DNA from 4 places in the Klebsiella sp. GFKo11 genome. Region 4 is predicted to be linked to each of the others. Evidence: predicted binding sites of a transcription regulator. Region 4 holds the regulator's gene; each other region holds the start of a gene.
What was found. Region 4 encodes PurR, which represses purine synthesis genes. Its sites were predicted from a motif close to CANGCAAACGTTTGCNTG; they were not measured.
Positions count from the first base shown of each region.

Region 1: carA (glutamine-hydrolyzing carbamoyl-phosphate synthase small subunit) is a predicted target of PurR. The motif match lies at 1,997-2,014, and genes of this name have one in related genera.
Region 2: gltS (sodium/glutamate symporter) is a predicted target of PurR. The motif match lies at 4,215-4,232, and genes of this name have one in related genera.
Region 3: pyrC (dihydroorotase) is a predicted target of PurR. The motif match lies at 3,979-3,996, and genes of this name have one in related genera.

Region 1 covers NZ_CM151369.1:5,315,547-5,321,589, reverse strand. The annotation lists gene citG (triphosphoribosyl-dephospho-CoA synthase CitG) at 1-706, shown strand, start outside; gene dapB (4-hydroxy-tetrahydrodipicolinate reductase) at 955-1,776, shown strand; gene carA (glutamine-hydrolyzing carbamoyl-phosphate synthase small subunit) at 2,233-3,381, shown strand; gene carB (carbamoyl-phosphate synthase large subunit) at 3,397-6,043, shown strand, end outside.
Region 2 covers NZ_CM151369.1:131,521-137,563, forward strand. The annotation lists gene AC07P6_RS00620 (FAD-dependent oxidoreductase) at 1-842, shown strand, start outside; gene AC07P6_RS00625 (AsmA family protein) at 911-2,626, opposite strand; gene xanP (xanthine/proton symporter XanP) at 2,772-4,163, opposite strand; gene gltS (sodium/glutamate symporter) at 4,450-5,652, shown strand; gene glpK (glycerol kinase GlpK) at 5,766-6,043, opposite strand, start outside.
Region 3 covers NZ_CM151369.1:3,931,560-3,937,602, reverse strand. The annotation lists gene trhO (oxygen-dependent tRNA uridine(34) hydroxylase TrhO) at 1-596, shown strand, start outside; gene AC07P6_RS19190 (DUF2770 family protein) at 582-695, opposite strand; gene solA (N-methyl-L-tryptophan oxidase) at 771-1,889, opposite strand; gene bssS (biofilm formation regulator BssS) at 2,015-2,269, opposite strand; gene dinI (DNA damage-inducible protein I) at 2,555-2,800, opposite strand; gene pyrC (dihydroorotase) at 2,873-3,919, opposite strand; gene AC07P6_RS19165 (lipoprotein) at 4,042-4,602, opposite strand; gene grxB (glutaredoxin 2) at 4,739-5,386, opposite strand; gene mdtH (multidrug efflux MFS transporter MdtH) at 5,452-6,043, opposite strand, start outside.
Region 4 covers NZ_CM151369.1:2,883,137-2,889,179, forward strand. The annotation lists gene cfa (cyclopropane fatty acyl phospholipid synthase) at 1-83, opposite strand, end outside; gene punC (purine nucleoside transporter PunC) at 382-1,566, opposite strand; gene punR (DNA-binding transcriptional activator PunR) at 1,688-2,599, shown strand; gene purR (HTH-type transcriptional repressor PurR) at 2,618-3,643, opposite strand; gene cydH (cytochrome bd-I oxidase subunit CydH) at 3,940-4,029, shown strand; gene AC07P6_RS14075 (MFS transporter) at 4,197-5,363, shown strand; gene sodB (superoxide dismutase [Fe]) at 5,441-6,022, opposite strand.

The DNA of each region.
Region 1 (6,043 bases), 2.4 Mb from region 4:
GTGGATGGAGAAGTTTTTCATTATGGGTCACGATACGGCCAATATCACACCGGAACAGGTGCTGATGATGCTGCGTCCAGTGGGCATGGCCTGCGAGACGGATATGCTGGAGGTCACCGGGGGGGTGAATACCCATCGCGGGGCGATCTTCGCTTTTGGCCTGCTCAGCGCGGCGGCAGGAAGGCTGGTTGCCCGAGGGGAGCCGGTTGAACAGCACCGGGTTTGCGATCAGGTTGCCCGATTCTGTCGCGGCGTGGTTGGGCGCGAGCTTTCCCCCTCGGAAGGGAAGAAGGTGAGCAAAGGCGAGGCGCATTTCCTGCGCTACGGGCTGTCTGGTGCCCGGGGTGAAGCGGAAAGCGGCTTTCGTACCGTGCGCACTCAGGCTATGCCGGTATTTAATCGCGTGATGGCGGATACCGGCGATACCAATCTGGCGTTATTACAGACCTTGCTGCATCTGATGGCATGGAATGACGATACCAACCTGGTTTCACGCGGCGGGCTGGAAGGACTCAACTTTGTTCAGCAGCAGGCGCAAAAGCTGCTGTGGGAAGGCGGAGTGCTGGCCGACGGTGGGCTGGAAGCGTTACGTCAGCTGGACGATGAACTGATTGTTCGCCATCTCAGCCCCGGCGGCAGCGCCGATCTGCTGGCGGTCACCTGGTTCCTGTATGGCTTCCCTCCAGGAGAGCTGTTCCTGCATTAATTGTTCGGCTTTTCATCAATAGCTGACCCCGGATTGGCCTGCAAATGGCCGAACCGGGGTTCCTGAATCCACATGCGTACCCCTTCTCACTACTCAACGCCAAATTCCCGGCACAATCGTATAGTTTTTACTGATATCGGCGGCAGTTTGTCATAAATTTCTAATTATCGGTGTTTTTGAGTAGCGGCTCATCGACGGGCTGGTTACTCTGAAAACAATTTACGTAGTGTTAACAAAAGAGAATAGCTATGCATGATGCACAAATCCGCGTGGCCATCGCGGGCGCGGGCGGCCGGATGGGACGCCAGTTAATCCAGGCGGTACAGCAAATGGACGGCGCGGCGCTTGGCGCGGCTCTGGAACGTGAAGGCTCCTCACTGCTCGGCAGCGATGCGGGCGAGCTGGCGGGCGTGGGTAAGTCAGGCGTTGTGGTGCAAAGCAGCCTTGAGGCGGTAAAAGATGATTTCGACGTGTTCATCGATTTTACCCGCCCGGAAGGCACGCTGAACCACCTCGCTTTTTGCCGTCAACACGGTAAAGGGATGGTGATCGGCACCACCGGCTTTGATGATGCCGGGAAGCAGGCGATTCGCGATGCTTCGCAGGAAATCGCCATTGTATTCGCCGCTAACTTTAGCGTCGGCGTCAACGTGATGTTAAAGCTGCTGGAGAAAGCGGCGAAGGTGATGGGCGACTACACCGATATCGAAATTATCGAAGCGCACCATCGCCACAAAGTCGATGCCCCATCGGGTACGGCGTTAGCGATGGGCGAGGCGATTGCCGGTGCTCTGGATAAAGATCTGAAGGACTGTGCGGTCTACAGTCGCGAAGGTTACACCGGTGAACGCGAGCCGGGCACGATCGGTTTTGCCACCGTACGCGCCGGAGATATCGTCGGTGAGCATACAGCGATGTTTGCCGATATCGGCGAACGTATCGAAATCAGCCATAAGGCCTCCAGCCGGATGACTTTTGCAAATGGTGCAGTTCGCTCAGCATTATGGTTGAAAGGTAAGAAAAACGGTCTTTTTGATATGCGTGACGTGCTTGAACTGAACTCTTTATAACGATTATTACCCATCGTGATGTGGTTATTGCATTCAATATGTAATTGATTGCAAAGGGCAATATTTTATTGCCCTTTTTATTTTTCCGATTTTTTTATATTTTTATCATCAAGTCTTCAAAAGATTATGTTATCTTTGTATTTATTGTTGTTTTATTGTAAATTTTGACCATCTGGTCTACTTTTTTGTTCTCCGCTCAATGATTTTACAATAATCCGGCCCCGCAAGCGTTTTCCCTGGCTAGTTAGTTGATCTTTTTACCAGCTAAGGCTGGTATTGCTGAACAGTGGCCTGAAATAAGATTAAAAATATCCGCTTTAAGTTGACTTTTACCCGCCATCTCTCCAGAATGCCGCCGTTTGCCAAAATTCTGCGGGCAACAGATTTGCATTGATTCAGATCTGCATTATGAATTAATATGCAAATAAAGTGAGTGGATATTCTCTGGAGGGTGTTTTGATTAAGTCAGCGCTATTGGTTCTGGAAGACGGAACCCAGTTTCACGGTCGGGCCATTGGGGCTACCGGCACGGCGGTTGGGGAAGTCGTTTTCAATACTTCAATGACCGGTTATCAAGAAATCCTCACTGATCCTTCCTATTCCCGCCAAATCGTCACTCTGACTTATCCCCATATCGGCAACGTCGGCACTAACGCCGCTGATGAAGAATCTTCTCAGGTACATGCGCAGGGCCTGGTCATTCGCGACCTGCCGCTGATTGCCAGCAACTTCCGCAATACCGAAGACCTCTCTTCTTACCTGAAGCGCCATAACATCGTGGCGATCGCCGATATCGATACTCGTAAGCTGACCCGTCTGCTGCGTGAGAAAGGCGCGCAGAACGGCTGCATTATTGCGGGCGACAGCCCGGATGCGCAGCTGGCGCTGGAAAAAGCGAAAGCGTTCCCGGGCCTGAACGGGATGGATCTGGCGAAGGAAGTGACTACCGCAGAAACCTACAGCTGGACGCAAGGTAGCTGGACTCTGGCGGGCGACCTGCCGGAAGCCAAAGCAGAAAACGACCTGCCGTTCCACGTTGTGGCCTATGATTTCGGCGCGAAACGCAACATTCTGCGCATGCTGGTCGACCGCGGCTGCCGTCTGACGGTAGTGCCGGCGAAGACCTCCGCTGAAGACGTGCTGAAGATGAATCCGGACGGCATCTTCCTGTCTAACGGCCCCGGTGACCCGGCTCCGTGCGACTACGCCATCGAAGCGATTGAGAAGTTCCTCGAAACCGAGATTCCGGTATTCGGCATCTGCCTTGGCCATCAGCTGTTGGCGCTGGCGAGCGGAGCGAAGACCATCAAGATGAAGTTTGGTCACCATGGTGGTAACCACCCGGTTAAAGATATTGATAACAACGTGGTGATGATTACCGCGCAGAACCACGGTTTTGCGGTGGATGAAGCCTCGATGCCTGCTACCCTGCGCGTGACCCACAAGTCGCTGTTCGACGGCACCCTGCAGGGGATTCATCGTACCGATAAACCAGCGTTCAGCTTCCAGGGACACCCGGAGGCGAGCCCGGGTCCGCACGATGCCGCGCCGCTGTTCGACCACTTTATCGAATTGATTAAGCACTACCGTTCTTCAGCAAAATAATCAGGAGCAAACAAAATGCCAAAACGTACAGATATAAAAAGCATCCTGATTCTTGGCGCTGGCCCGATCGTTATCGGCCAGGCTTGTGAATTTGACTACTCCGGCGCGCAGGCGTGTAAAGCGCTGCGCGAAGAGGGTTATCGCGTCATTCTGGTGAACTCCAACCCGGCGACCATCATGACCGACCCGGAAATGGCCGATGCGACTTATATCGAGCCGATTCACTGGGAAGTGGTACGCAAAATTATCGAAAAAGAGCGCCCGGATGCGGTTCTGCCGACCATGGGCGGCCAGACTGCGCTGAACTGTGCGCTGGAACTGGAACGTCAGGGCGTACTCGAAGAGTTTGGCGTCACCATGATTGGCGCCACTGCTGACGCGATTGATAAAGCCGAAGACCGCCGCCGTTTCGACGTGGCGATGAAGAAAATCGGCCTCGACACCGCGCGCTCCGGCATCGCTCACACTATGGAAGAAGCGCTGGCGGTTGCCGCTGACGTCGGCTATCCGTGCATCATTCGCCCATCTTTCACCATGGGCGGCACCGGCGGCGGTATCGCTTACAACCGTGAAGAGTTTGAAGAGATTTGCGAACGCGGGCTGGATCTTTCCCCAACGAAAGAGCTGCTGATTGATGAGTCGCTGATTGGCTGGAAAGAGTACGAGATGGAAGTGGTGCGTGATAAAAACGACAACTGCATCATCGTCTGCTCTATCGAAAACTTCGACGCGATGGGCATCCATACCGGTGACTCCATCACCGTCGCCCCGGCGCAGACCCTGACCGATAAAGAGTACCAAATCATGCGTAATGCATCGATGGCGGTACTGCGTGAAATTGGTGTAGAAACTGGCGGTTCCAACGTTCAGTTCTCGGTCAACCCGAAAGACGGTCGCCTGATCGTTATCGAAATGAACCCGCGCGTCTCCCGCTCCTCGGCCCTGGCCTCGAAAGCCACCGGCTTCCCGATTGCTAAAGTGGCGGCGAAACTGGCGGTAGGTTACACCCTTGATGAGCTGATGAACGACATCACCGGCGGCCGTACTCCGGCGTCGTTTGAGCCGTCCATCGACTACGTTGTGACCAAAATCCCACGCTTTAACTTCGAGAAATTCGTCGGCGCGAACGACCGCTTGACCACCCAGATGAAATCGGTCGGTGAAGTGATGGCGATTGGCCGCACTCAGCAGGAATCCTTACAGAAAGCGCTGCGCGGCCTGGAAGTGGGCGCGACCGGTTTCGATCCGAAAGTGAGCCTGGATGACCCGGAAGCGCTGACCAGGATTCGCCGCGAGCTGAAAGATGCCGGTGCCGAGCGTATCTGGTATATCGCTGATGCCTTCCGCGCTGGTCTGTCCGTTGACGGCGTGTTCAACCTGACCAATATCGACCGCTGGTTCCTGGTGCAGATTGAAGAGCTGGTTCGTCTGGAAGAGAAAGTGACTGAAGTCGGTATTACCGGCCTTGACGCTGACTTCCTGCGTCAGCTCAAGCGTAAAGGTTTTGCCGATGCGCGTCTGGCCGCGCTTTCGGGCGTGCGCGAAGCGGAAATCCGCAAGCTGCGCGACCAGTTCGACCTGCACCCGGTCTACAAGCGCGTAGATACCTGCGCGGCGGAATTTGCCACCGACACCGCTTATATGTACTCCACTTATGAAGATGAGTGCGAGGCGAACCCGTCCGTTGACCGCGACAAAATCATGGTCCTCGGCGGCGGCCCGAACCGTATCGGTCAGGGTATCGAATTTGACTACTGCTGCGTTCACGCCTCGCTGGCGCTGCGCGAAGACGGTTACGAGACCATTATGGTCAACTGTAACCCGGAAACCGTTTCGACCGATTACGACACCTCCGACCGCCTGTACTTTGAGCCGGTCACCCTGGAAGACGTGCTGGAAATCGTGCGCATCGAGAAGCCGAAAGGCGTTATCGTGCAGTATGGCGGCCAGACTCCGCTGAAGCTGGCGCGCGCGCTGGAAGCGGCAGGCGTACCGATTATCGGCACCAGCCCGGATGCGATTGACCGTGCAGAAGACCGTGAGCGTTTCCAGCAGGCGGTTGACCGTCTGAAGCTGAAGCAACCGGCAAACGCCACCGTAACCGCCATCGAAATGGCTGTCGAAAAAGCGAAAGAGATTGGCTACCCGCTGGTGGTGCGTCCGTCCTACGTGCTCGGTGGTCGGGCAATGGAAATCGTCTATGACGAAGTTGACCTGCGTCGCTACTTCCAGACCGCCGTCAGCGTCTCTAATGATGCGCCGGTGCTGCTGGACCGCTTCCTTGATGATGCGGTAGAAGTCGATGTGGATGCTATCTGCGACGGCGAAATGGTGCTGATTGGCGGCATCATGGAGCACATCGAACAGGCAGGCGTCCACTCTGGTGACTCCGCGTGTTCCCTGCCAGCCTACACGCTGAGCCAGGAAATTCAGGACGTGATGCGCGAGCAGGTGCAGAAGCTGGCCTTCGAATTGCAGGTACGCGGCCTGATGAACGTGCAGTTTGCGGTTAAAAACAACGAAGTCTACCTGATTGAAGTCAACCCGCGTGCAGCGCGTACCGTACCGTTCGTCTCGAAAGCCACCGGCGTTGCGCTGGCAAAAGTCGCGGCGCGCGTGATGGCAGGCCAGACGCTGGCGCAGCAGGGCGTGACCAAAGAAG
Region 2 (6,043 bases), 2.8 Mb from region 4:
TGGACGAACGGATGGCGCTGCTGCTGCCGGTGAAGGCCGGAGAAACGCTGCCAGCCCTGCGTTTTATCCTGCGCGCCGAGACCGCTCAGCCGGTAAAAGTCAGCCTGTTAAGCAGTCAGAAGACCGCGAACTACTGCGCCGACATCCTGCTCGACGAACAAACGCTGACGGTACAGGAAGCGGGTGAATACAGCGTGGAGTTTGGCTGGCAGAGTGACGCCGATCGCTACCTGTTTATCGCCTTCGAGCACAACAGCGAGGTTGAAATGGCGCTGAGTGATTTGGCGCTGCCGGGCATTATGACGGTATTTAACAGCCAGAACGCCCGCGTGGCGAAGCATCCACGCCAGGTGGTTGATGGCGACTTTGGCGTAGAGGCGTTTGATTTCTGGGTACCGCGCCGCCGTCCGCATCAGGTGATGCCTGCCGTGCGCTTTGCCACGCCGCTGCGCTGTTATGATGTGCAGAACCTGCTCAACGGTCGCCTGCGTCCAGAACAGCAGATTAACGGCTGGGCCCCGGCGCTGGACGATGCCGCGCCGCGACTGATCTGGGAGTGGGACGCGCCGCAAACCGTACAGTCGCTGACGCTGATGCTGGATAACGATGTTGATAATGCGATGGAAACTGTGCAAATGGGACACATGGAGTCGGTGACGCCGCACTGCGCCACCCACTACCGTCTGTGGGCGGACGATGTACTGATTGCTGAAGCGAACGACAATCATCACTCGCTGTGCCAACATACGCTGAAAGCGCCGCTGACGGTGTCAAAAATCACCCTTGAGCTGGTGAAATCGGCTGGCGCGGTGCCAGCGGTCTATTCGCTGAACGTGAAATAACGTGGGAGCACCGAAACCCCACTAAGCGGCCCCTCTCCCCGGCGGGAGAGGGTTAGGGTGAGGGGAAACTAGGGTGTGGAAATTGCCGGAGCAGCAGGAGCCTGGGCACTCGTGACTTCACCGTTGCGCATCACCTGCGCAACCTGCTGTTTCTCCATATTGATTGCGCTGAGTTGACCATTGACGGTTGGCTTTAGCGGCGCATCCGCGAGCACGCTGCCGGTGGCGGTCAGCTGCACGTTACCATCGCCGGAAACCGGCAGCGCTGGCCAGCCCCAGGCCTGCAAAATATTCAGCGGCACGCCGCGGCCGTTCAGGCTCAGGTTGACCAGGCGCTGCGGAAGCTGCGATACCGCAGCGGTGGCTTGCAGGATACCGCGCTCGGTAAAGGCGCTAAGCTCGTTAACGTTCACCGTCGAGGCGTTGGCGCTAAGCTTCAACGATGGGCGGCGAACGTCAATGCGGTTAAAGGTGGCGGCAGCGGCGTTCAGCGTTGCGCTGCCGTTCCATATACCCCAACTGCGGTCCTTCACCAGCTGTAGCTCGCCGCCGTAGCCGTCGAGCGCAGTGATCTGCCACGGGAATTCCGGTTCAACATCAATCACCAGGTTGCGGCTGGCGCTGAACTTTTTCAGCGTCAGGCTTTGTAGCCATTCCGGCAGTTGCTCCATCCACAGCTGTTTCCAGTTGGCCGGCAGCGTATATTCCAGACCGGCGAACGCGGCGTCATCCAGCACCAGAGCATGTCCGGCACGCAGCCAGTTGCCGGAAGTGCGCACCATCCCGCCTTCCCAGCGTGAGGTGAACTGACGCAGCGCGATACCCTGCGGCGAAAATCCGGCATTCAGGATAGGGTCGAGGAAGTGCAGCGAGCCGTAAATAAACTCGTTGGCATTCATTGACAGGGTGCCATCCTGGCTTTGCCAGTCGCCATGGCTGAGAGTGAGATTACGCAGGTTAAGATCGAGGCTGCTTACCGCCCAGTCAGGCCCTTGCAGGCTGGCATCGGTCATATCGAGACGGCCAACCTGTAGTGAAGGCAGCGTGGTGAGCGGCGTGAAAAAGTCGGCGAGCGATTTATCGCTTTGCAGGCGGATCTCGCTGAGGCGTAAATTATCGACCTGCCAGCCGCCGTTGGCGTTGCGTTTCGCCGTCCCGGTCATCGTGCCGCGGGCAACATCAGCACCGATGGTCGAGAGCGCTACTTCACCGTTATCGATACTCCCCTGAATCAGCACATTGCTGGCTTCGATGCCGTTCAGCGTCATCGACCCTGCGCTCATTTGAATCTGCGTTTTTTTACCGAGGACGTTGCCCGCTTCCGGTGCCCATGGGCTGACGCCGCCGGTGACGCGCTGAGCGCTGAGATCCCAGTCGCTTTCCGGACTGTTAAACGCCATGTTGCGCAACTGTAGGCGGTCGGCGGCGAACGGTAAGGCTGCTGATGAAGGCGAGAAGTTCAGGGTGCCATCGCTGAGGACAATCTCGTCGGCATGCAGTGGGTCGCTAAACTGGCGGCTGCTAAAGCCGATATCCACCGTTTTAGCCACCAGCGTCGCCGGTTTGCCGTCACGACCAAGGGTGACGTTTTGCAGTTGCAGGTGCATTGGCGAGGAGAAATTGTGGTCCATTTTGTTGAAAGAGACCTTCCAGCCGGTACCGTCGCTTAGCCAGGCGCTGGCCTGGCGTGCGCCCCACTGGGTTTGCAGCAGGAAATAAACCGCAATGATCACCACCAGCAGGGCAATCAACAGCCAGAGAATCAGCTTTCCGAGAAATTTCATGATCTTCGATCCTGAGCGAGGCACATAAGGCTGTTATGCCCGAATTATGCGCAATCCTCAAGACAGGAATTGTGTAATGAGATGATGTGAGGTGGATGATGTACATGCCCTGGCCAGCATCACGCGGCCAGGGCATCAGGCAGGATTAGTTTTTCTCTGGCGGGAAAACCAGGTTCAGCACGATTGCCGTGATACCACCGGCAGCGATACCGGAGGAGAGCAGGTTCTTCAGCCAGTCAGGGGCGAACTGCAGAATCAGCGGCTGCTGGGAAACGCCAAGGCCTACGGCCAACGACAGGGCGATAATCAGGATCGCGCGGCGGTTCAGCGGTTCGCGGGAGACGATGCGCACGCCGGAGGCGGCGATGGTGCCGAACATCACTAACGTTGCGCCGCCGAGTACTGGCTCAGGGATATGTTGCACGAAGCCGCTTACCGCCGGGAACAGGCCGAGCACGATCAGCATCAGCGCGACCACAAAGCCGACGTAGCGGCTGGCGACGCCGGTCAATTGAATCACGCCGTTGTTCTGCCCGAAACAGGAGTTCGGGAAGGTATTAAATACTGCCGAGACGAACGAGTTCAGGCCGTTAGCCAACACGCCGCCCTTCAGACGCTTCATATATAGCGGGCCTGAAACCGGCTGCTCGGAGACGTCGGAGGTGGCGGTGATATCGCCGATAGTTTCCAACGAGGTAATCATAAAGACCAGCATCAGCGGCAGCAGCAGATTCCAGTCGATGCCCAGACCGTAGTAAAGCGGCGTGGGCACCATAATCAGGCTGCTGTCGGTTGGCGCGGTATTGGTTGGCAGCATATCGAGGAACCAGGCTGCCAGATAACCCGCTGCCATGGCGATCACCAGCGAGGCGATGCGCAAATAGGGGTTGCGCTGGCGGTTAAGGATAATAATCAGCGCCAGCACGATACCCGCCAGCAGCAGGTTTTTTGGCGCACCGAAGGTGTTATCAGCCATGGCCGCGTAGCCGCCGCCGATAGAAGTAAGGCCAACCTGAATCAGCGACAGACCGATAATCATCACCACCACGCCGGAGACCAGCGGGGTAATGATGCGCCGCGCGAGGTGCAGTACGCGGGAGATGACCATTTCCGTGCAGCTGGCCAGCATCAGGGTACCGAACAGCGCAGCCATCATGGTTGGGACATCGGCGCCGCCGGTTTTCAGCGCGGTACCGCCCATAATCAGCGGCGCGACGAAGTTAAAGCTGGTGCCCTGGATTGAGAGCAGCCCTGAGCCAACCGGGCCCCAGGCTTTAATTTGAATAATGGATGCGACACCGGAGGCGAACAGAGACATGCTGATGATGTGTTGCGTATCCTGAGCCGGGAGGCCCAGAGCCTGGCAAATTAACAGCGCCGGGGTGATGACTGCGACAAACATCGCCAGCAGGTGCTGGAAAGCGGCGAACAGAGTTTGCGGTAGCGGTGGGCGGTCTTCAAGGCGGTAGATTAATTCGCTGACTTGCTTATGCGCAACCGGTTGCGCATTTTCTGACTCTGCGGTGTTAACGGACATCACAACAATCCCAAAGGTGGCAAAGCGGGGATTTTATCGGACTGTAGACCAAAAGCAAACGTTTGCCACTCTTTAGCGATAAATATTTATACAGGGAATAGGCTTAGAAAAATTATTAACATTTTGTATGCTTGATCGCATCAATATCCCTACAAAATATCTTTTTCTGTCATTTTTTCCGTACTTCTGCTTAAAATCCCCTCCCGATTACTCATGATGAGAAGCAATCGACACCGGGAATACCGTCGCGTGTGAATGGATCATGCGCCTATAAGGAGCTCTTTTTATGTTTCATCTCGATACCTTATCGACGCTCGTTGCCGCAACATTAGTGTTGCTACTGGGTAGAAAACTCGTTCAAACCGTCCCTTTCCTGAAGACATATACCATTCCTGAACCCGTTGCGGGTGGCCTGCTGGTGGCATTGGCCTTACTGGCGCTGAAGAAAAGCATGGATATCGAAATTGATTTCGATATGAGCCTGAAAGATCCGCTGATGCTGGCGTTCTTCGCCACCATCGGCCTGAACGCCAACCTCGCCAGCTTGCGGGCTGGCGGCAAAGTGGTGGGGACGTTCCTGATCGTTGTCGTGGGACTGCTGCTGCTGCAAAACGCACTCGGTATCGGCATGGCGAAGCTGCTGGGCCTTGACCCGCTGATGGGGCTGCTGGCGGGTTCCATTACCCTTTCCGGCGGTCACGGCACCGGCGCGGCGTGGAGTAAATTGTTTGTCGAGCGCTATGGTTTCGCCAACGCTACCGAAGTGGCGATGGCCTGCGCAACCTTTGGTCTGGTGCTGGGTGGCCTGATCGGCGGCCCGGTGGCGCGCTATTTGGTTAAGCACTCTTCCTCACCGGACGGCACGCCGGACGATCAGGTTGCACCGACCGCGTTTGAAAAGCCGGAAATGGGGCGCATGATTACCTCGCTGGTGCTGATTGAGAGTATCGCGTTAATTGCCATTTGTTTGACGGTAGGTAAGTTCGTTGCGCAATTGCTGGCGGGAACCGTATTCGAGCTGCCGACCTTTGTTTGCGTGCTATTTATCGGCGTGATCCTTAGCAACAGTTTGTCGGCGTTGGGGCTGTATCGCGTGTTTGATCGCGCGGTGTCTGTATTGGGTAACGTCAGCCTGTCGCTGTTCCTGGCTATGGCCCTGATGAGCCTGAAGCTGTGGGAGCTGGCGTCGCTGGCGCTGCCGATGATTGCCATTCTGGCGGTGCAGACGGTGGCAATGGCGCTGTATGCGGTGTTTGTGACCTATCGAATGATGGGGAAAAACTACGATGCCGCCGTTCTGGCCGCTGGTCACTGCGGCTTTGGCCTCGGCGCGACGCCGACGGCGATTGCCAATATGCAGGCAATTACCGACCGTTTTGGCCCATCGCACATGGCGTTTCTGGTGGTGCCGATGGTGGGTGCGTTCTTTATTGATATCGTTAACGCGCTGGTCATTAAGCTGTATCTGCTGTTGCCGATGTTTGGCTGATAAAAAACCCGGAGGCGGTGCTGCGCACCTGTCCGGGCTACAAGATCGTGCTGTTTGGGGTTTTGTAGCCCGGCTAAGGCGTTTACGCCGCAAGCCGGGAATACCTCCAGCTCTTACCCCTCGTCGTGCTCTTCCCACGCTAACGCGCGTTTTACCGCTTTCTTCCAGCCGCTGTAGCGAACGTTACGCTCGGTAGTTTCAATCCCCGGGCGGAATTCACGTTCGATAACCGCTTTCTCCTGCAACTCATCCAGATTCTGCCAGAAACCCACCGCCAGACCGGCCAGATAGGCAGCACCCAGTGCGGTGACTTCGCGCACTTCAGGGCGTTCTACGCGGGTGCCGAGAATGTCGGACTGGAACTGCATCAGGAAGTTGTTGGCCACCGCGC
Region 3 (6,043 bases), 1.0 Mb from region 4:
ACCATTACGAATTCGAAGTTGGTCATTTTGATAATGCGCTGGAAATTCCAGCGGATACTTTCCGCGATCAGTTGCCGAAAGCCGTCGAAATGATGCAGGAACATAAAGATAAAAAGATCGTTATGTACTGTACCGGCGGGATTCGCTGTGAAAAAGCCAGCGCCTGGATGAAGCATAACGGCTTCAGTAAAGTCTGGCATATCGAAGGCGGTATTATCGAGTACGCCCGCCGCGCCCGCGAGCAGGGGCTGCCGGTACGCTTTGTCGGTAAGAATTTTGTTTTTGATGAGCGTATGGGCGAGCGGATCTCAGACGATGTGATCGCTCATTGTCATCAGTGCGGTACATCCTGCGATAGCCATACCAACTGTCTGAACGATGGCTGTCACCTGCTGTTTATTCAGTGCCCGGACTGCGCGGAAAAATTTGCCGGGTGCTGTAGCGAAGCCTGTATGGAAGAGCATAAGCTGCCGGAAGAGGAGCAGCGGAAACTGCGCGCCGGGCGCGAAAATGGCAATAAAATCTTCAATAAATCTCGCGGTCGTCTGAACACCAGGTTAGGGATCCCGGATCCTGAGTCTTCAGAAAAACCATAACCAGATGAGATCGATAATCGCCAGTAGAAGCCACAGTGCCAGATAAATCATAAAATGCTCGCGGACGTTGTTGACCAGTAATTCAAACAGGCGACGCATAAACTCTCTCAGTGATTAACGGCCTCAATCGAGGCCGTTGTTTTTTGCACGGTCGCAGAACCGCAGAGTTGGCTATTATTGCTGAAAGCGAGCCAGCGAAAAGGGTGTCAGATCAAACTCAGAAGGTTCACCAAGTGCGAACTGTACGGCAAGCTCTCCCAGTACCGGAGCGAATTTAAAGCCGTGTCCGCTTAACCCGGTAATCAAGAGCGTATTGGGCTGTTCGGGAAGAGTATCAATAATGAAGTCTTCATCAGCCGTATTATCGTAGGTACAGGATGCGCCATGGAGACAGCCGCCGATACCGGGCAATACGTTGCGCAGGAAGTTGAAAGATTCGGAGCCATCAGTAGCAACTGCGCCGAAGGGTGCGCGCTCTTCGGGGGCTGAAATGAGCTGCCCCCCGTTATGTTTGCCTATTTTCAACTCATTGTCATCGGCCGGGAAACCGTAATATTGATCGCCATTGGGTAATTCGCCCGTAAACGCCGGGAAGTTATTCTTGGTACTGTAGCGGCCATCGGCCTGAAACCAGGCAAAAATCTTACGGACCGGTTGAACAGGCAGATTTGGCAGCAGGCGAGTGGCCCAGGTTCCGGCACTGACTAGCAGTTTTTTACCGCTGTATTCACCATCTACTGTTTCTACGGTTATACCGTTAGGCTGATGATGAATGGCGGAGACCGGGCAATTGAATAGCTGGGCCGCGCCTGCTTCGCGGGCGAGGCGGATCCAGGTCTCAATAGCCAGCTCGCTGCGCAATATACCGGATGCCGGTTCAAATATCGCCTGATAATCATGTGGTACACGGATTTCCGGCCAGCGAGCCATAACGGCCTGGCCATCCATTTCTTCGATATTGAGCTGGAATTGGCGCGCGCTGTTGGCAACGTTGCGCAGAAATTCGGAGTTTGCGGGCCCAAGATTAATGACCCCCGTGCGTTCAAAAACGGCTTCACCGCTGGCGGCGGCAAATTCATCCCACATTTTTTGTGCTCGTAGCACCAGAGGGACATACCTTTCGCCTTCGCCATAGGCGTGACGAATGAGGCGCGTGTTACCGTGATGGCTGCCTTCCTGATGTGGAGGCTGATGTGAATCGATCATCAGAACGTTAAGCCCTGCCTGTCGCGCATAATAGCCTGCGGCGGAGCCAACGGAGCCGCTACCGATAATGATGAGGTCATATTGCATGGTGAGTTCCGGGTTATTGCTTTATTAGCAGGGTAATTAACAACCCGCTGTTATACAAGTCCGAAAATAGTTCAGGCACCCATAGGTGCCTGTTCAGTGAATATTTAGACATTAGTGCGTTATTGCTAATGTCTGCGATACTCATTTTCCTGGTATTCGCCGGATTCAATCTTCGCAATACCTGCTTCCAGAATAGAAATAAACTGACGTGCGACGTCCGTTGTTAGCCATAGCGTCTGGCCAATTTCTGCGTCTCTACTGCTTTCTTGAGCGGGGTTTTGGTAGTGCAGGCGCAACATCAGCGCATCGTAGCTATCCACGGTGCTGATGTCCCATCCAACGAGGGGATGGGTCTGGATGACTTCATTATTCTTTTCCATCATAACCCCTTCTTCATATGTTAAAAGACAACAGTTCTCGAGGTTTAATGCATATTTTCTGAAGCAAATTAATTATATCAGTAGTCAAGAATAAACTCGAGAAATTAAACGAAATAGAGATACATACACCACTGATTGCTGATTTTTTGTGCGCACAAGGTTTCATTCTTCGTTATTTTATAAGGGTGTAAGCGGGGGCAATAGGGAATGTCTGAGTATGAAAAGAATAAAAAAGCCGGGGCGACCCGGCAAAAAGTTGCACAATGAGGGAGCAAATTTAATTGACTAGTCGCGGACAAACCAATCGTCAGCGCTTTCCCAGGTTTCTTGCAGGATTTCGCTAATCCGGTCTTTATCTTCTTTCAAACCGCCGATGACTGACAAATTGTTATTGGCTGCATATCGGACCGTCACCTGACTTGACATCGAAGGGAACTGTTGATCGATACGCCGCGAGAGTTCATTGTTCAGCGCTTCTAAGGCGCCGCTGGGTAAGGCTGTAGATTTGGCGATAGACACTTCAATGCGCATAATTGCCCCCTGTGTAATATACTGTTTATTTATACAGTATAATTTGCACGTTTACAACAGGGAGCGCGGGATTTATTTTTTCATCGTCCAGCGCACGGTTTCTCCGGCGAGGAACGGCACCAGTGAATCGCCTGGCAGCGAGATACTCTCTACCACTGTGCTTTCCTCACGCACCAGTTCAACATAGATTTCATTGACCGGCAGACCATAGAAACGTGGGCCATTAAGTGAACAAAAAGCTTCAAAGTGCTGTAGAGCGTTCATCTCTTCAAACACCGTCGCGTAACTTCCCAACGCGGTTGGCGCGTTGAAACAACCTGCGCAGCCGCAACTGGCCTCCTTGCGGTGACGGGCATGCGGGGCGGAGTCAGTGCCAAGGAAGGCTCGCTCGAAACCACTGGCGACCAGTTCACGCAGTGCCTGCTGATGGATATTACGTTTCAAAATCGGTAGACAGTAAAGGTGAGGGCGCACGCCGCCAACCAGCATATGGTTGCGGTTAAACATCAGATGCTGAGGGGTAATGGTGGCCGCCAGCAGGTCGTTACCATCGCGTACATACTCAGCGGCGTCTTTCGTGGTGATGTGTTCGAAGACAACCTTCAGGCCGGGCAGACGCTGGCGCAAAGGCTCCATGACCGTGTCAATAAAGCGTGCTTCTCTGTCGAAAATATCGATATCAGAGTGGGTGACTTCACCGTGAACCAGCAGCGGCATGCCCAGTTTTTCCATACGCTCAAGCACTGGCATGATGGCATCGGTGCTGGTAACGCCATGGCTGGAGTTGGTCGTGGCATTGGCCGGATAGAGTTTGGCGGCAGTAAACACGCCCTCGTTAAATCCGCGTTCCAGTTCTGCCGGGTCGAGTGTATCGGTCAGATAGCAGGTCATTAGCGGTGTAAAATCATGATCCGCAGGGACGGCATCAAGAATACGCTGGCGGTAGGCGATGGCGGCTTCTACTGTGGTGACAGGAGGGACCAGATTCGGCATCACGATCGCCCGGCCATAAAATTCACTGGTATAAGGCACGACGGTTTTTAACATATCGTCATCGCGCAGATGAATATGCCAGTCGTCAGGGCGGCGGATTTTCAATACCTGGGATTGTGCTGTCATGGAAGGCTCCGGCTAATAAGTTCAGTCATCAGGGCTGTTTTTGCCGGGCACTAAGGATAAGCGTAAACGTTTTCCTTTGCATCAATTTCCGTAAAAAAACGGGCGCTGAAGCGCCCGAAAAATTAATTGGTGAAGGGGATGATGATCTCCCCAGGTTTCACCTCGATACCTTTAGCATACTTTTTCGCCAATGCTTCACCAGTGCTGGCATCTTCGCGCAGCACGTAAGCGGGCTGTTGATTGAAGTAGCTACGTAGTGATTGATTGAGATAGGGGATTAGCGTTTGGACGACAGACTGCAGCTTCTCAGGGTGGACTTTCGCATCAACAACTTCCATCTCCTGCAAGAAAATGGCCCCCTTCTCTTTATTAAATACCGGTAGCGCCTTGAGCTTCAGATCAATGGTTGCTTTCTGGTTACCGAATAATGAATTCAGATCTAAATTCGCCACTCCGCTTAGCGTCACTTTGTTCGGTTCTTCACGACCAATGGCGCTGGTAAGGTTTTTCAGCTCAATGTGGGCATCCGCTACGCCAGGCAGGCCAATATCCTTGGCGAAGTGATTACGTTTCTGCAGCGCCTGGTTGATTTCCTGCTCGCTAACTGAATATTGCGTAAGCTGGTTACAGCCGCTCAGAAGGCCGCTAACAATAAGCGCGGCCGCGATAAACATCTTTTTCATTGGGTTCCTTAATGTCATGCCATAGGTTCATCCTGACACAAAGCAGCATGGCCTACCAGCACGGGAGGTGCTAGCGGAAAAGACTGAAAAAGAAGCGAGGTGGCAGCGAACGACCAAACCTTTCGCTGCCTTAGGTCTAAATGGCCATAGATGACAGTAAATTAATCTGCGTCTGTTTGGCCATATTATCGCGGTAGGCGGCGACGCGGCTTGGCCAGCTCACACCTGCGACCAGCGTCAGGCTGCGCAGTAGCGGAAAGAGATGAATATCATCTTCAGACAGTTCCCCATTAACGGCGTTCGGCTGAACTATCAGTTTATCCAGTGCCCGCAGATCGTCACTGATGTTCTTAACCAGCCCGGGGGAATGTGCGAGATGATCGGCAAAACTGCCAATTGACGCTTCTTTCTTATTCACAAAATAAGCGCGCGCTTCAGGCGTAGAGAATTCATCAAAGGCAGACTTTGCGAAACGCGGCATCAGCAGGCGGTTGGCATAGGTGTTGACTTTACGCAACCAGGTTTCAATCGCCGGATTACGCGGGCCGGTGAGCAGCGGTTGGCGATCCAGTTTATCGACGTAATGCACGATATCCATGCTTTCCGGCATGTAGCGACTGTCGTCTTTTTGCAGAATAGGCACCATCTTCTGACCGATCATTCGGGTCGGGGTTGATTCATCATCCTCCAGAATCGTGATCAGTTCGACGGGGATATTCTTCAGGCCGAAAATCATGCGGGCTTTAAGGCAGAATGGGCAGTGATCGTAGATATATAACTTCACGTTTCTCCTCCATAGTGACTGAGTGTCCTTAATTCATTATGGAAGAGAAACGAGGGTCCGGCAACTCAGGTGCGCGGTTCCAGCATTCCTGAGGTCGAACGTTTCGGGCTGAACTGCCACCACAGCGCGATAAACGTTGCAAAGCCGATGATGCCTAACATCAACCACGGTAGCTCAGGTTGTCCGGCGGCTTTACCAGCGTCAAAAAGCCAGCCTCCGCCGGCATAACCGAAGGCACCGCCAAAGGCTAATCCTAAGCGGCTAAAGCCCATGTAGCTACCTCTAGCTCTGGCATCCGCCAGCGAAGCCCCCAGCGTTTCACGTGCAGGTTCAGCAATAATAGAACCTATATAAAAGATGCAAATCAGCGTAAACAGTTGCTGTAGATTGCTGCTTAAGCCAATCGGCATCATGGCCAGCGTCATGACCAACAGGCCGGCCATCAAACGATGTTCAAGGCGAAAGCGTTTTTCACTCCAGCGGGCAATCGGATAAAGCAGGGTTAGTGAAATAGCCGCTTCAATCGCATACATCCATTTTACCGCTGATGGAGAACCGGCAATGTCGTTGACCATGATTGGCAGCATTAACATGACCTGAACCGACAGCATATAGTAGCCCGTCAGCGTCAGAACATAGGTGACAAAGCGTTTGTCA
Region 4 (6,043 bases):
CCCGCACGGCCTAATAACTCAGCGACAATCCGGTACCAATCATCATTTGGTACGCTTACTTCTTCTATACACGATGAACTCATAGCTTCTCCATCACGCCCAAGTGATCAGAACCTTAAAACAGCGTAGACGCTTTTCTGGCTTTGTGAGAAATCTCACGGACAATCCGTGAGGCTGCTATCCGACGTAGAACAGAGGAAGGGAGATAACCCTTGCCGAAAGGCCTTCCATGGAGAAACGGGACGCATCCTGCTCCCGTTAAATCAATTAATCTTTCTATTTATGTGATGCCGGATCCAGTATAGGCCGCTAAAAACAGGCTTTCAATAAAAATATGTTAGCAAGCTAATTACTGGACCTTAACACTATCTGAAGATTACCTTAAGCATGTGACGATTCTGTTGCCAACGCGGTGGCCTTGTACTGCATACGGTAACCGATACCGGCCAGCACAATGGAGATAAGCATCACGCTGGTGGTGGTTTGCAGCGGTGTCGCTATCAGCGTAGAAACCAGCAAGCTGGCGATAAAGCAAAGACCCAACTGTAAGGTATTTTGCAAAGCTGCGGCGCGACCGGTCGCCTGCGGGAACGGCTTCAGCGCCTGAGCAACGACGATAGGATAAATACCGCCATTTACCACCGCCATTGCACAGAACGGAATCATTAATCCGACAAGCGTGGCGTTAGCCTGCAAACCTACCAGCCAGGTAGCGGCAACGCTGATGGAGAAAATCACCAGCAGCCACGGCAGGATCTGCTGCCCTGACCATTTTTGTAAAGCCGCACGGCAGCCGTAACCACCAACCAGAAACGCGATAGTTTGCGGAACGTAGCTCAGGCCGATAACGGTCGGGCTGTACCCCATCTCGTGAAGAATAAATGGCGAGCCGGTCAACCATGCGAAAAAGCTGGCGGAGCAGGCGGCATAAATCAGCACGTTGCCGCTGTATTCGCGCGAGCGTAGTAGGGCAAGGAAAGTCAGCTTCTGCTGGGTGCCGACAACCGTCTTTTTCGCCGCTTTCAGGCGCAAGGCCGGCAGCATGAGCAACAGGGTTATCGCGAACAGAACGGCGAAAATAGCCTGCCATTCGAAATGAACCAGCAGCCAGCTGCCGAGCAGCGGCGCCAATGCTGGAGACAAGCCCACCAGCGGCATAATGGCGGCAAAAATACGGTTTGTGCGATGGGCTGGGTAGTAATCGGTCACCATCGCTTGCCAGGTCACGGCGGCGGCGCAAACGCCAATCGCCTGAATGAAGCGCAGCGCCAGCATCAGCGTGGCATCTTGCACCCAAAGCATCCCCAGACAGCCGATAGCGAAAATGGCCAGGCCGCTTAGCAGTACCGGCTTGCGTCCGTAACGGTCAGAGAGCGGCCCCCAAAAAAGCTGTCCAATGGCAAAGCCTGCCAGGAACAAGCTCAGGCTGGCGCTGACTGAAGCCGCTGAAGTGTTGAGATCTTGTTGGATCGCGGCGAAAGCCGGCAGATACATATCGGTGGCCAGAAAGCCGAGCACGCTGAGCCCGGCCAGCCAGACTAAGAATCCTTTCCCAGGTTGTTGCAATTGTTGCATAAAATTCTCTTGTTATTGATGCAGGTACGGTGCGGCAGAGTGTAGGGAGTGCATTCGGGCTTGTGAAACGCTAATATTTGTCAGGTGGATTCAAAAATTTTGTAGGCAGAATATGTGGTCAGAATACTCACTTGAGGTGGTTGATGCTGTTGCGCGTAACGGCAGTTTTAGCGCAGCGGCGCAGGAGCTACACCGCGTACCTTCAGCGGTGAGTTATACCGTGCGTCAGTTGGAAGAGTGGCTGGCGGTTCCGCTCTTTGAACGTCGTCACCGCGATGTCGAATTAACCCCGGCCGGGGTCTGGTTTTTGCAGGAAGGGCGCTCTGTTATCAAAAAAATGCAGATCACTCGCCAGCAGTGTCAGCAGATAGCCAACGGTTGGCGCGGGCAGCTATCCATTGCCGTCGATGACATCGTCAAACCGGCGCGCATGCGGCAAATGATCGTTGATTTCTATCGTCATTTTGATGACGTTGAACTGATTGTCTTTCAGGAGGTATTCAACGGCGTCTGGGATGCGTTAGCTGATGGCCGCGTGGAATTAGCTATTGGCGCGACGCGCTCTATTCCCGTCGGTGGGCGCTATGCGTTTCGCGATATGGGGATGCTGAGTTGGGATTGCGTGGTGGCCAGCGATCATCCGTTGGCGAAAATAGACGGCCCGTTAAGCGACGATGTGTTGCGCAACTGGCCGTCGCTGGTACGGGAAGATACTTCACGCTCGCTACCGAAACGCACGACGTGGCTGCTGGATAATCAGAAGAGGGTGGTGGTGCCGGACTGGGACGCTTCCGCGACCTGCCTCAGCGCAGGGTTGTGTGTTGGCATGGTGCCAAAGCATTTTGCACAGCCGCGAATTGATAGCGGAGAATGGACGGCGCTGGCACTGGAAAATCCATTCCCTGATGCGGCCTGCTGCCTGACGTGGCAACAAAGCGATGCTTCACCGGCGCTGATGTGGCTGCTGGATTACCTTGGCGACAGTGAAACGCTGAACAGGGAGTGGCTGCGGGCGCCGGAATAGCCGGCGCCGCGAGGAGAATTAACGGCGATAATCGACAAACGGGCCGTCGGCCACGGATCGACGTTCGACCAGGCGCGGATGTACTTCAATAGACTGGGATATTTCGCGCTTGTTGACGATGCGGTCCAGCAGCATGTTGAAGGCCGCTTCGCCCAGAGAATCTTTTGGCTGATGGATGGTGGTCAGCGCTGGGCTGAAGTAGCGGGCGTTGCGCACATTGTCATAACCGATCAGCGAAATATCCTGCGGCACGCGCAGACCCATTTCATCTGCTGCACAAATAGCGCCCATCGCCATGATATCCCCGCCGCAGAAAATCGCCGTCGGGCGATGGTGTTGGCTGAGGATTTGCTGCATCGCGCGGTAGCCGGATTCCGGCTCGAAATCACCTTGCACGACCCAGTTTTCAGGAACGTTGATCTGCGCTTCTTCCATCGCTTTCATAAAGCCGGCCAGGCGGCCGGCACCGGTGTTCCGCTCAAGCGGGCCGGGGATCACGCCAATTTCGCGATGACCGCGTTCCACCAGATAGCGCCCGGCGATATAACCCCCTTCGAAGGCGTTATCGATAACCGAGTCGGTGAAGTCGGCTTTTGCTTCACCCCAGTCCATCACGACCATCGGAATATGGCGATATTCTTCCAGCATGCTCAGTACCGACTCAGGATACTCAGAACACATCACCAGCAGGCCGTCCACGCGCTTCTGCGCCATCATTGACAGGTAGGCGCGCTGTTTCTCCGGATCGTTCCATGCGTTGCCGAGAATCAGGGTATAGCCCTTCTGGAAGCAACTTTTCTCAACGGATTCGATAATTTCGGCAAAATAGGCCGCTTCGCTGCTGGTCGCCAGCAATCCGATAGACTTGGTGTGATTAACCTTCAGGCTGCGAGCAACGGCGCTGGGGGAGTAGTGCAGTTCTTTAATCGCAGCCCACACAGCGTTGCGCGTCTCTTCTGCAACGAAACGCGTTTTGTTAATTACATGTGATACTGTTGTAGTGGAAACGTTTGCGCGCTTCGCTACATCTTTAATAGTTGCCATTACTTCTCACTCCAGACCTTGACCTGATCGCCCGTTAATCGGTACGTAAACGTTTGCCTGTACACACCCTGATGCCAAAATTGAACATTGCATCACGTCGGGAAAACGACACAGAACGACAGGAAGGGGTCAATGGCCGATACGCTTTCAAATTAGCGTGGGATTTTGTCCGATCTTGGGGCAAAGGGGAAGAACAAAAATGTGCATCCCTCTAAATCTCGGAAGATATTTGCGCTAATCTATGTAAAAATGAGCAAGCTCACTTTTCATGTGGGGATAATCAAGGGGAAAAATTGATGGATACAGATTTAAAGTTTTCGCTGACAACGACGATTATTGTTCTGGGTTTGATTGTCGCCGCAGGGCTCACCGCCATACTGCACTAATTCCAATATGAGGGAGACATCGTTCTCCCTTTTCTTTTTCCACCATTATTATCAATTTCGCAAAAATCTTTTGCCATTTCGTTTACTTTTGTTTTTCTGTGATTGATGTCATGCTTTTGGCTTCTGATGAGATGCCGTCGCTGAAGACGGCCCGATGGAGTCATTGAATGAAAATCAACTTTCCCCTGCTCGCTCTGGCGATCGGTGCCTTCGGTATCGGTACTACCGAGTTCTCCCCGATGGGGCTATTACCGGTTATCGCCAAAGGCGTGGATGTCTCTATTCCGGCTGCGGGAATGCTTATTAGTGCCTATGCCATTGGGGTGATGGTTGGCGCGCCGCTGATGACTCTGTTGCTTTCGCACCGCGCGCGCAGAAATGCGCTGATTTTCCTGATGGCGATTTTTACTCTTGGTAACGTGCTCTCTTCAATTGCACCGGATTACACCACGCTACTGCTGTCGCGCATTATCACCAGCCTCAATCACGGCGCTTTTTTTGGGTTAGGCTCGGTGGTGGCGGCGAGCGTAGTGCCGAAGCATAAGCAGGCCAGCGCCGTGGCGACCATGTTTATGGGGCTGACAATTGCCAACATTGGCGGCGTTCCGGCGGCGACCTGGTTGGGGGAAACTATCGGCTGGCGAATGTCGTTCCTTGCAACGGCGGGTCTCGGCGTGGTGGCGATGGTCAGCCTGTGGTTTTCCCTGCCAAAAGGAAGCGCGGGTGAGCGGCCTGATGTTAAGCAGGAACTTTCAGTACTGATGCGCCCGCAGGTGCTGTCAGCGCTGCTGACCACCGTTCTGGGGGCAGGGGCGATGTTTACGCTTTACACCTATATATCACCGGTCCTGCACAGCATCACTAACGCATCGCCACTGTTTGTGACCGCGATGCTGGTACTGATTGGCGTAGGCTTCTCGCTGGGTAACTACCTTGGCGGTAAGTTTGCCGACCGCTCGGTTTCCGGGACGTTGAAGGGCTTTCTGCTGCTGTTGATGGTGATCATGCTGGCGATCCCGCTACTGGCCCAGTCACAAATTGGTGCGGCTATCAGTATGGTTGTCTGGGGTGCCGCGACTTTTGCGGTGGTTCCGCCACTGCAGATGCGCGTGATGCGCGTGGCTCACGAAGCTCCCGGGCTGTCATCATCGGTTAATATCGGCGCTTTCAACCTCGGTAACGCGTTAGGCGCAGCCGCCGGTGGTGCGGTGATATCTGGTGGGCTGGGCTATGCATTCGTACCAGTGATGGGAGCGATCATTGCGGGCGTTGCGCTACTGCTGGTTTTTTTCAGCGGTCGGTCGCAGCCGGAAGAGGCTTTTGCTAACCACTAATCGTTCATGAATAGTATGTGAATTGTGTGTGAAGTGAAAAATAACCGCAGAAGGCGCAATCCTTCTGCGGTTTGCTTTTACGCCGCCAGATTGGCCGCCACAAATTTCCAGTTCACCAGCGCCCAGAAGTGTTCCAGATAGTTCGGACGCGCATTACGGTAGTCGATGTAGTAAGCGTGTTCCCAGACATCAACGGTCAGCAGCGGGGTTGCGTCGCTGGTCAGCGGCGTACCGGCGTTGCTTGTGGAAACAATCGCCAGGCTACCATCAGCGTTTTTCACCAGCCAGGTCCAGCCAGCACCAAAGTTTTTCGCTGCCGCGTCGGTGAATTTTGCTTTGAAATCAGCAAAGCTGCCGAAGGATTTAGCGATAGCTGCCGCCAGTTCACCTTCAGGTTCGCCGCCAGCGTTTGGTGCCAGGCAGTTCCAGTAGAAGGTGTGGTTCCAGACCTGAGCTGCGTTGTTAAAAACGCCGCCATCGGAAGAGCGAACGATTTCTTCTAAGGTCTTGCCTTCAAACGCGGTGCCTTTGATCAGGTTGTTGAGATTGGTGACGTAGGCCTGGTGGTGTTTACCGTAATGGTATTCCAGGGTTTCTGCGGAAATGTGCGGCGCGAGGGCGTCTTTTGCATATGGTAATGCAGGTAATTCGAACGACATTGCTACTCTCCTTTTTATAGT